2 regions of the Streptomyces sp. NPDC049813 genome follow, and region 2 is predicted to be linked to the other one. Evidence: riboswitches for the same ligand, from Rfam matches in the RefSeq annotation. Region 2 holds a riboswitch; the other holds the start of a gene.
The links. Region 2 has a riboswitch for thiamine pyrophosphate ahead of thiC (phosphomethylpyrimidine synthase ThiC). Riboswitches for the same ligand answer to the same signal wherever they lie in the genome.
Positions count from the first base shown of each region.

Region 1: linked by a shared signal. The riboswitch ahead of ACIBW6_RS28855 (purine-cytosine permease family protein) and the one ahead of thiC (phosphomethylpyrimidine synthase ThiC) in region 2 are both predicted to bind thiamine pyrophosphate.

Region 1 covers NZ_JBITLI010000017.1:36,935-41,184, reverse strand. Annotated here, with positions in the region: gene ACIBW6_RS28870 (alanine--tRNA ligase-related protein) at 1-324, shown strand, start outside; gene ACIBW6_RS28865 (DUF4097 family beta strand repeat-containing protein) at 340-1,125, opposite strand; gene ACIBW6_RS28860 (aspartate/glutamate racemase family protein) at 1,365-2,066, opposite strand; TPP riboswitch at 2,178-2,276, shown strand; gene ACIBW6_RS28855 (purine-cytosine permease family protein) at 2,268-3,683, shown strand; gene ACIBW6_RS28850 (class I SAM-dependent methyltransferase) at 3,793-4,250, shown strand, end outside.
Region 2 covers NZ_JBITLI010000006.1:308,022-312,271, reverse strand. Annotated here, with positions in the region: gene ACIBW6_RS16325 (hypothetical protein) at 1-165, shown strand, start outside; gene thiC (phosphomethylpyrimidine synthase ThiC) at 240-2,018, opposite strand; TPP riboswitch at 2,011-2,175, opposite strand; gene ACIBW6_RS16315 (YibE/F family protein) at 2,247-3,620, shown strand; gene ACIBW6_RS16310 (SsgA family sporulation/cell division regulator) at 3,693-4,160, opposite strand.

The sequences.
Region 1 (4,250 bases), on a different contig from region 2:
CGTGAGTACGTCCTGCGGCGTCTGATGCGCCGCGCCCTCACCGTCCTGTGGCGCGACGACCCCACCCGTCGCCTCGGCGACCTGCCGGGCGAGTTGTACGAGCACACGCGGGAGCGCTTCGGCCAGACGCCGCGCGGTGACGACGTGCGCCGCGTCCTCCTCGACGAGGAGGACCGCTTCCGCCGGCTCCTCGACCGCGGACGGCAGGTGCTCTCCCGCCCCCGGTTCCGGGGTCCGCTCGACGAGGAGGACCTGCACTACCTCCACGACACGCACGGGCTGCCCCGGGATCTGGTGCTCGGTCTGCGGCCCCAGGGCTCGTAGGGCCGGCCGGGCCGCTCACTCCCGTGCGGCCCGGACGTCGCCGTTGACCGTGGCGAGCGTCATGGTGCGGTCGGAGCCGGCGCCGTCGGTGGGCACGGTGACGGCGGGCCGGCCGTTGTCGGTGGTGGCCGCGACGCGGTAGGCGGGGGAGTCGTGCGGGACGGTGACGTCCACGGAGCCGTTCACGGTCCGCCCGGAGGCCTGGCCGGGGGCGGTGGCGCAGTCGAGCGTGACATCGCCGTTGACCGTCCGCGCGTGCAGGGCGGCGGCCCGGACCGTGGTCGCCCGCACGGAACCGTTGCGGGTGACGAGGCGCACGGTCGCGTCCTTCGCGCCCGAACCGGCCACCGTCACATCGCCGTTGACGGTGGTCAGGTCCAGGGCGCCGGTCACCCCGGCGACGTCGATCCCGGCGTTGCGGGCGGTGACGGTGACCGAGGCGCCGGCCGGGACGTCGACCTCCGGCATGCGGGGGCACGGCCGGGCTGGTTCCTGCTGGTCCTGCTGGTCCTGCTGGTCCTGCTGGTCGCGCCCGTGGCACGACAGGTCGAGGACCTGGGTGCGGCCCTGCCGGGACCAGTGCGGGGTGGCGGCCGGGTCGACGCCCACCCGGTCGCCGTCCGTCGGCCGCAGCCGCACCCCGTTGTCCGTGGTGACCGTCAGGCGCAGGTCCGACGCGGCCGGGGCGGCGCCCTCGGCCGGGGACGCGGGGCGCCCGCCGTCTCCTCCGCAGCCGGCGAGGAGGGGGAGGACGGCCAGTGCGGCGGCCGCGGCGGCCAGGTGCCGGGCGGATGACTTCATCGCTGCCTTCATGCCGACCGATTGCCCCGTACGGCGTCCAGGTCACCCGGACGGTTGCCGCACAGGATCCCGGGGCCCCCGTTCTCCGCCCGGGAGCGGAGAACGGGGCGGCGAGCTCACTGCCGAACCCTCCCGGGAGGAACTCGGACGCGGCCGCTGTGGCACGGACTCCCCTGAAAGACGGGGCCGAAACCTGGCGGGCCCGTCGGGTGCCGGGTCGCGGCGGCGTGGCGGGCCCCTCAGGGCGTCAGGTCGCGCAGTGCCTCGCGTACCGCCGCCTGCGCGTGCAGCCGTGCCGTGGGGAAGACGGGCACCGGACTGTCCTGCGCACCGATCAGCAGCTCGATCTCGGTGCAGCCCAGGACGATGCCCTCGGCGCCCGCCGCCACCAGCGCGCCGATGACCTCCTGGTAGGCGGCGCGGGAGGCGTCACGGACCACGCCGAGGCACAACTCCTCGTAGATCACGCGGTGGACGAGCGCCCGGCCGGCGGCATCGGGGACGAGCACGTCGAGGCCGCCGGCGGCGAGGCGGCCCCGGTAGAAGTCCTGCTCCATGGTGAACGCGGTGCCCAGCAGCCCGACCCGCGTCAGGCCCGCCGCCCGCACCGCCTGCGCCGTGGCGTCGGCCAGGTGGAGCAGCGGCACGGCCGTGGCGGCCTCGATCCGGTCGGCGACCTTGTGCATGGTGTTCGTGCACAGCAGCAACAGGTCGGCGCCGGCCGCCTCCAGGCGCCGCGCGGCGTCGGCGAGGATCCGGCCGGCCGCCTCCCAGTCGCCGCGGACCTGCAACCGCTCGATCTCCGCGAAGTCGACGGAGTACAGCACGCACCGCGCCGAGTGGAGTCCGCCCAGCCGCTCCCGCGTCAGTTCGTTCAGCAGCCGGTAGTACTCCGCCGTCGACTCCCAGCTCATGCCGCCGATCAGCCCGATGGTCCGCATCCGCATCCGGCGACTCTACGCGGCGCGGGCGGGGCACGGGCAACTCCCGCGGCCGCTGTCCGGGGCCGCCGTCGGTCTCATCCTGGGCAGCGGTTAGTCTTCGCAGCGGTACTGCCCGACACGGGGTGCCCCGCACACGACGGGGCTGAGATCACACCCGTAGAACCTGAACCAGTTAGCACTGGCGGAGGGATGTCAGCGATGTCGATGCCGCACGCTTCCACGGAACCGCACGCCGCCCGGCGGCCGGGCGCGACCGCCTTCGACGGGCGGATGCCCGCCGCGCCCGGGGACTGGCGGCCCGAGGCGCGCGGCATCGCCCCGGTCCCCGAGAGCCACCGGTACGGCGGCGCGGGACGGCTGTTCACCGTGTGGTTCGCGCCGAACCTGACCATGAGCGGTGTCTTCACCGGCACCGTCGGCGTCGCCCTCGGCCTGGACTTCGCCACCGCGCTGGCGGCCGTGGTCCTCGGCACCGTGCTCGGCGCCGTGCCCACCGCGTACCTCGGCACCTGGGGCAGCCGCACCGGAGCGGGGCAACTGCCGCTGGCGCGCCTGGCGTTCGGCCGGGCCGTCGTCGTGCCGGGCGCGCTGCAATGGCTGTCGTCCATCGCCTGGGACGCGCTCATCGGCCTGTTCGGCGGCGACGCGCTCGCCCGGCTCTGCGGCTGGCCGTTCTGGCTGGGGGCCCTCGTGATGATGGCCGCCCAGGGCGCGTTCGGCGCGCTGGGCTACGAGGCGATCCACCGCCTGCAGAAGTGGATGACGGCCGTCCTGGCGGTCGCCTTCTGCGCCCTGGCGCTGCGCCTGGCCCACGCGGGCGTCACCCCCGCGGGCCAGGGCGGCGCGCACGGCGCAGACCGGGCCGGCGCGTTCGTCCTGACCGCCACCATCGCGCTGAGCCTGGCGATCTCCTGGGCGCCCTACGCCAGCGACTTCAGCCGCTACCTGCCCCGCGCCACCTCCGCCCCCCGCATGTTCTGGTGCACGCTGGCCGGTGTCGTCGTGTCGTTCACCGCCGTGCAGGCGCTCGGACTCTGGGGCGCCTCCGTCTTCACCGACCAGACCGCGCAAGGGGTCGACTCGCTGCTGGGCGGGGGTGCGGTCGGCTCGGTCGGGTTGCTGGCCGTGGCGCTCGCCGCGCTGTGCAGCAACGCGATGAACGACTACAGCGGTTCGCTCGCCCTCCAGGTGATCGGGGTCCGCGTGCCGCGCCCGCTCGCCGCCGGGCTCGCCGCGCTCCTCGGCTTCCCGCTGGTCCTGTGGATGCACGCCGCGGACACCGCCGCCCGCTTCCAGAACGTGCTGCTGTTCGTGGGCTACTGGATCCCCGGCTTCGTCGCGGTCGTCCTCGTCGACTGGCGGGCCCGGGCCCGCGCCCGCGGCGGCGCCCCCGTCGAGCTGGCCGCGGAGGAGGCCCGGACGCGGCCCTTCCTGCCCGCTCTGGCGGCCTTCCTGGCCGCGTTCGCCGCGACCGTGCCGTTCATGAACACGAGTCTCTACGTCGGTCCGGTGGCCGAGGCGCTGCACGGCGCGGACCTCGGCTACTACGTCGCCTTCGTCACCGCGCTCGTGGTCTACGCGCCGTTCCGGCTGCGGGGCGCAGGACGGGCCTGACCTGCTCTCACCTGCGTTTCCTTGCGCCTGGCGCCCATAGAAGCAGACGTCTCTTGCGTGATCCGCAAGACCTTATGCGTCAGTGGAGAACGCGCGTACGGTCGGAGGCATGACGCACCACGGACCCGCAGGTCACCACGGAGCCCCCGGCCACGCGCACGCCCACGACGCCGCCCCGCAGGACGACGAGCTCGCCCAGATCCTCGACCTCGACGCCGAGCTGTTCGCCGACCACCTCGCGGCCACGACCCGCAGGATCGCCGACCTGGCCACCGGCGGCGTCCGGCACGTCGTGGACCTCGGAGCCGGCAGCGGCACCGGTACCTTCGCCCTGCTGGAGCGGTTCCCCGAGGCCCGGGTCACCGCCGTCGACAGCTCGGCCACCATGCTGGACCGGCTGACCCGGACCGCCGTCGCCCGGGGCCTGGCCGCCCGGGTCCAGCCGCTCCGGGCCGACGCGGGACAGCCCCTGCCCGGCATCGACGCGGCGGACCTCGTCTGGGCCTCCGCGTCCCTGCACCACCTGGACGACCCCGCCGCGGCGCTGAAGGGCCTGTTCACCACGGT
Region 2 (4,250 bases):
GGCCGGGGCGGCGGCAGCGCGTCCCGGATGCCGCAGCTCGGCTACAACCGGCCGGGATTCAGCAGCCCCGACGGGGGCGGCACCGCCACGGGCCAGCGCGCGGGCTTCTCCAGTCCGGACTTCACCAGCCCGGACTACGGCGGCCCGGAACACCGGCCCGACTGAGGTCGGGCCGGGGCAGGGGCCGTGACCGGGCTCGGGGCAGCAGCACCGAGCCCGTGGTCAGGGCTCCGGGCAGGTCAGTTGGCGAGGGGCAGATAGACGCGGTTGCCCGCCTCCGCGAACTCCTTCGACTTCTGTTCCATGCCCGCCTCGACCTCCGCCTTCGTGGTGCCGTGTTCGCGGCGGATGTCCTGCGAGATCTTCATCGAGCAGAACTTCGGACCGCACATCGAGCAGAAGTGCGCGGTCTTCGCCGGTTCGGCGGGCAGCGTCTCGTCGTGGAACTCCCGGGCCGTGTCCGGATCGAGGGCCAGGTTGAACTGGTCCTCCCAGCGGAATTCGAAGCGGGCGTCGGAGAGCGCGTCGTCCCAGTCCTGCGCGCCCGGGTGCCCCTTGGCGAGGTCCGCCGCGTGGGCCGCGATCTTGTACGTGATGACGCCGGTCTTCACGTCGTCGCGGTTGGGCAGCCCCAGGTGCTCCTTGGGCGTGACGTAGCAGAGCATGGCCGTGCCCCACCAGGCGATCATCGCGGCGCCGATCCCGGAGGTGATGTGGTCGTACGCGGGAGCGACGTCCGTGGTCAGCGGGCCCAGCGTGTAGAACGGGGCCTCCTCGCAGATCTCCTGCTGGAGGTCGATGTTCTCCTTGATCTTGTGCATCGGGACGTGGCCCGGGCCCTCGATCATGGTCTGGACGCCGTGCCGCTTGGCGATGCCGTTCAGCTCACCGAGCGTCCTGAGCTCGGCGAACTGCGCCGCGTCGTTGGCGTCCGCGATGGAGCCCGGACGCAGCCCGTCCCCCAGGGAGTACGTGACGTCGTACGCGGCGAGGATGTCGCAGAGCTCCTCGAAGTGCTCGTAGAGGAAGCTCTCCTTGTGGTGGGCGAGACACCAGGCGGCCATGATCGACCCGCCGCGCGAGACGATGCCGGTCTTGCGGTCGGCGGTCAGCGGGACGTACGGCAGCCGGACGCCGGCGTGGACCGTCATGTAGTCCACCCCCTGCTCGGCCTGTTCGATGACCGTGTCCTTGTAGATCTCCCAGGTCAGCTCCTCGGCCTTGCCGTCGACCTTCTCCAGTGCCTGGTAGAGCGGCACGGTGCCGATGGGGACGGGGGAGTTGCGCAGCACCCATTCGCGGGTGGTGTGGATGTTGCGGCCGGTGGAGAGGTCCATGACGGTGTCGGCGCCCCAGCGGGTCGCCCAGGTCATCTTCTCCACCTCCTCCTCGATGGACGAGGTGACCGCGGAGTTGCCGATGTTGGCGTTGACCTTCACCAGGAACCGCTTGCCGATGATCATCGGCTCGATCTCCGGGTGGTTCACATTGGCGGGCAGGACGGCGCGGCCCGCCGCGATCTCCTCCCGCACGACCTCCGGCTCGACGCTCTCCCGGATGGCCACGTACTCCATCTCCGGGGTGATCTCGCCCCGCCGCGCGTAGGCGAGTTGAGTCACGGGTTCGCCGGTCCGGCCGCGGCGCGGCTGGCGCGGGCGACCGGGGAAGACCGCGTCGAGGTTGCGCAGCCCGCCGCGCGGCGAGGTGTGCTTGATGCCGTCGTCCTCGGGGCGGGCGGGGCGCCCCGCGTACTCCTCGGTGTCGCCCCGGGCGATGATCCAGTTCTCCCGGAGGGGGGCGAGCCCCCGGCGGACGTCGGTGTCGACGGTCGGATCGGTGTACGGGCCGGAGGTGTCGTACAGCGTGACGGCCTGGCCGTTGGTGAGGTGCACCTGGCGGACCGGCACGTTGAGGTCGGGGCGCGAGCCCCGGATGTACCCCTTGTGCCAGCCGATGGACTGTCCGGCCTCCGGCTCCGAGCCGTTGGAGGCAGGCGTGCGTGCGTCCGTTGTGGTCATGAGACCTACTCCCTACGCCGGCATTACCCGGTAACAGGTTCGGCGGTCGACGCAGCGATGTTCGTCGGCGGCGCTCCACGCTGTTTCACGTGAAACGCGCTGGGACGAAGGTCAGCGCCCTCTCAGCCCGGTGCTCCGAGCTCCCGCGTGTGCAAAGGTGGCTCCACGCTAGCGCCCCTTCGGACGCGTTGAACAGAGGGCCCCTGCCGTTCTTGCGATGATCGGGCGGTGACCACCACCCAGCAGCCCCCGCCTCCGCCGCCCCGACCGCCGCACGGACCGGGCCCGTCGGGCCACGGCAACGGCGGTCACGGGCACGGTCATTCCCACAGCCACGGCCCTGCCGCGCCCGTCTCCCGGCACCTGCGCAAGGTCATCGCGGCCATCCTCGTGCCGTTCTCCGTCGCGGTCGTCGTCGGCCTCGCCGTCCTGTGGCCCGGGGGCGCCCCGGCGCACGAGCGCACGGGTGTCGGCTTCGACCGGCAGACGCAGCAGGCCACGGTCACCAAGGTCGACAAGGTCGCGTGCGCGTCGGTGAACGCCTCGGGGGAGACGCCCACCGGTGACACCTCCACGGCCGAGGGCTCGTCCGCCCAGCAACAGGCCACCGGTACCTGCGGCAAGGCGTCGATCCGGATCGACACCGGCAAGGACACGGGCCGCACGTTCACGGAGGTCGTCCAGCCGGACTCGCCGCGCCAACTGCACGGCGGCCAGCAGGTGATCGTGGCCTACGCACCGGACGCGCCGGAGAACCTCCAGTACTCGGTCACCGATGTGAACCGCAAGTTCCCGATGGCGCTGCTGGCCGGGATCTTCGCCGTCGTCGTGGTGGTCGTGGGCCGCCTGCGCGGAATCATGGCGTTGGTCGCGCTGGCGGTGAGCTTCCTGGTCCTGACGCTCTTCATCCTCCCGGCGATCCTCCAGGGCTCGAACCCGCTGGTGGTGGCGGTCGTCGGGGCGAGCGCGATCATGCTGATCGCGCTCTACATGTGCCACGGCCTGACGGCCCGGACCTCGGTCGCGGTCCTCGGTACCCTCGTATCGCTGCTGCTCATCGGCCTGTTGGGCTCGCTGTTCATCGGCTGGGCGGCGCTGACCGGCAACACGGACGACAACACCGGCCTGATCCACGGCCTGTATCCGCACATCGACATGAGCGGTCTGCTGCTCGCCGGCGTCATCATCGGCTCGCTCGGCGTCCTGGACGACGTGACGGTGACCCAGACGTCCGCGGTGTGGGAGCTGCACGAGGCCGACCCCACGATGGGCTGGCGCGGACTGTACCGGGCGGGGATCCGGATCGGCCGCGACCACATCGCGTCCGTCGTCAACACGCTGGTCCTCGCCTACGCGGGTGCGGCGCTGCCCCTGTTGCTGCTCTTCTCGATCGCGCAGAGCAGTGTGGTCGACGTGGCCAACAGTGAGCTGGTGGCCGAGGAGATCGTGCGGACGCTGGTCGGCTCGATCGGCCTGGTGGCCGCGGTGCCGGTGACCACCGCGCTGGCCGCCCTGGTGGTCAGCGCCGACCGGCCGGAGTCCCGGAAGCTCGCGCCCCCGGCTTCAGCTCGCGGCGGCCGGGGACGGCGGCGTAAACGCTGAGCGGCGCGGAGCGGCTCGGGTGCACCGCGCTGCTGAAGCGTTACGCCAACGGCCCCTGGTGACGGTGGGTGATCAGCCGGCGTTCTGCTCCTCGGCGAGGATCCGGTCGAGTGCCTCGTCGAGTTCGGCCTCGTAGTCGCTGAGGGCCTGCTCCTGACCGAGCGGGACCAGCTTGTCGGTGCGGTCGAGGAACGCGATGAGGGGCGCGACGCCCGCCCGGAACAGCGCGTGATCGCCGCCCACCTGGAGCCGGATGTGCACCTCGCCCGGCAGCTCGTCGGTGGCGCCGCCGCTCGCGCAGGCGACGGGAGAGATCCGGACATCGCCGTCACCGGTCGCGCCGTTGACCCCGTCGACGAGGAGCTCCCGGCCGAACGCCCAGGTCACGGGCGCGTCTCCGGGGAGATGGAAGGTGAGGCGCACCGCGTAGGGATCCCCGGGCTCGTAGCGAAGCTCGACCGGGATGCGGAACGAGAGTTCCTCGGAGACGAGGAAGCTCATCATGACCTCTGCCTGGACTGCTTGGACCGACTCGCGCATCGCCTACCCCGTCAACTTGCCGTCGATTGGCCAGGAATGACCTTCCTGACATTGCTCCGCATCTTGCTCAACGTACACGAGGGATCACAA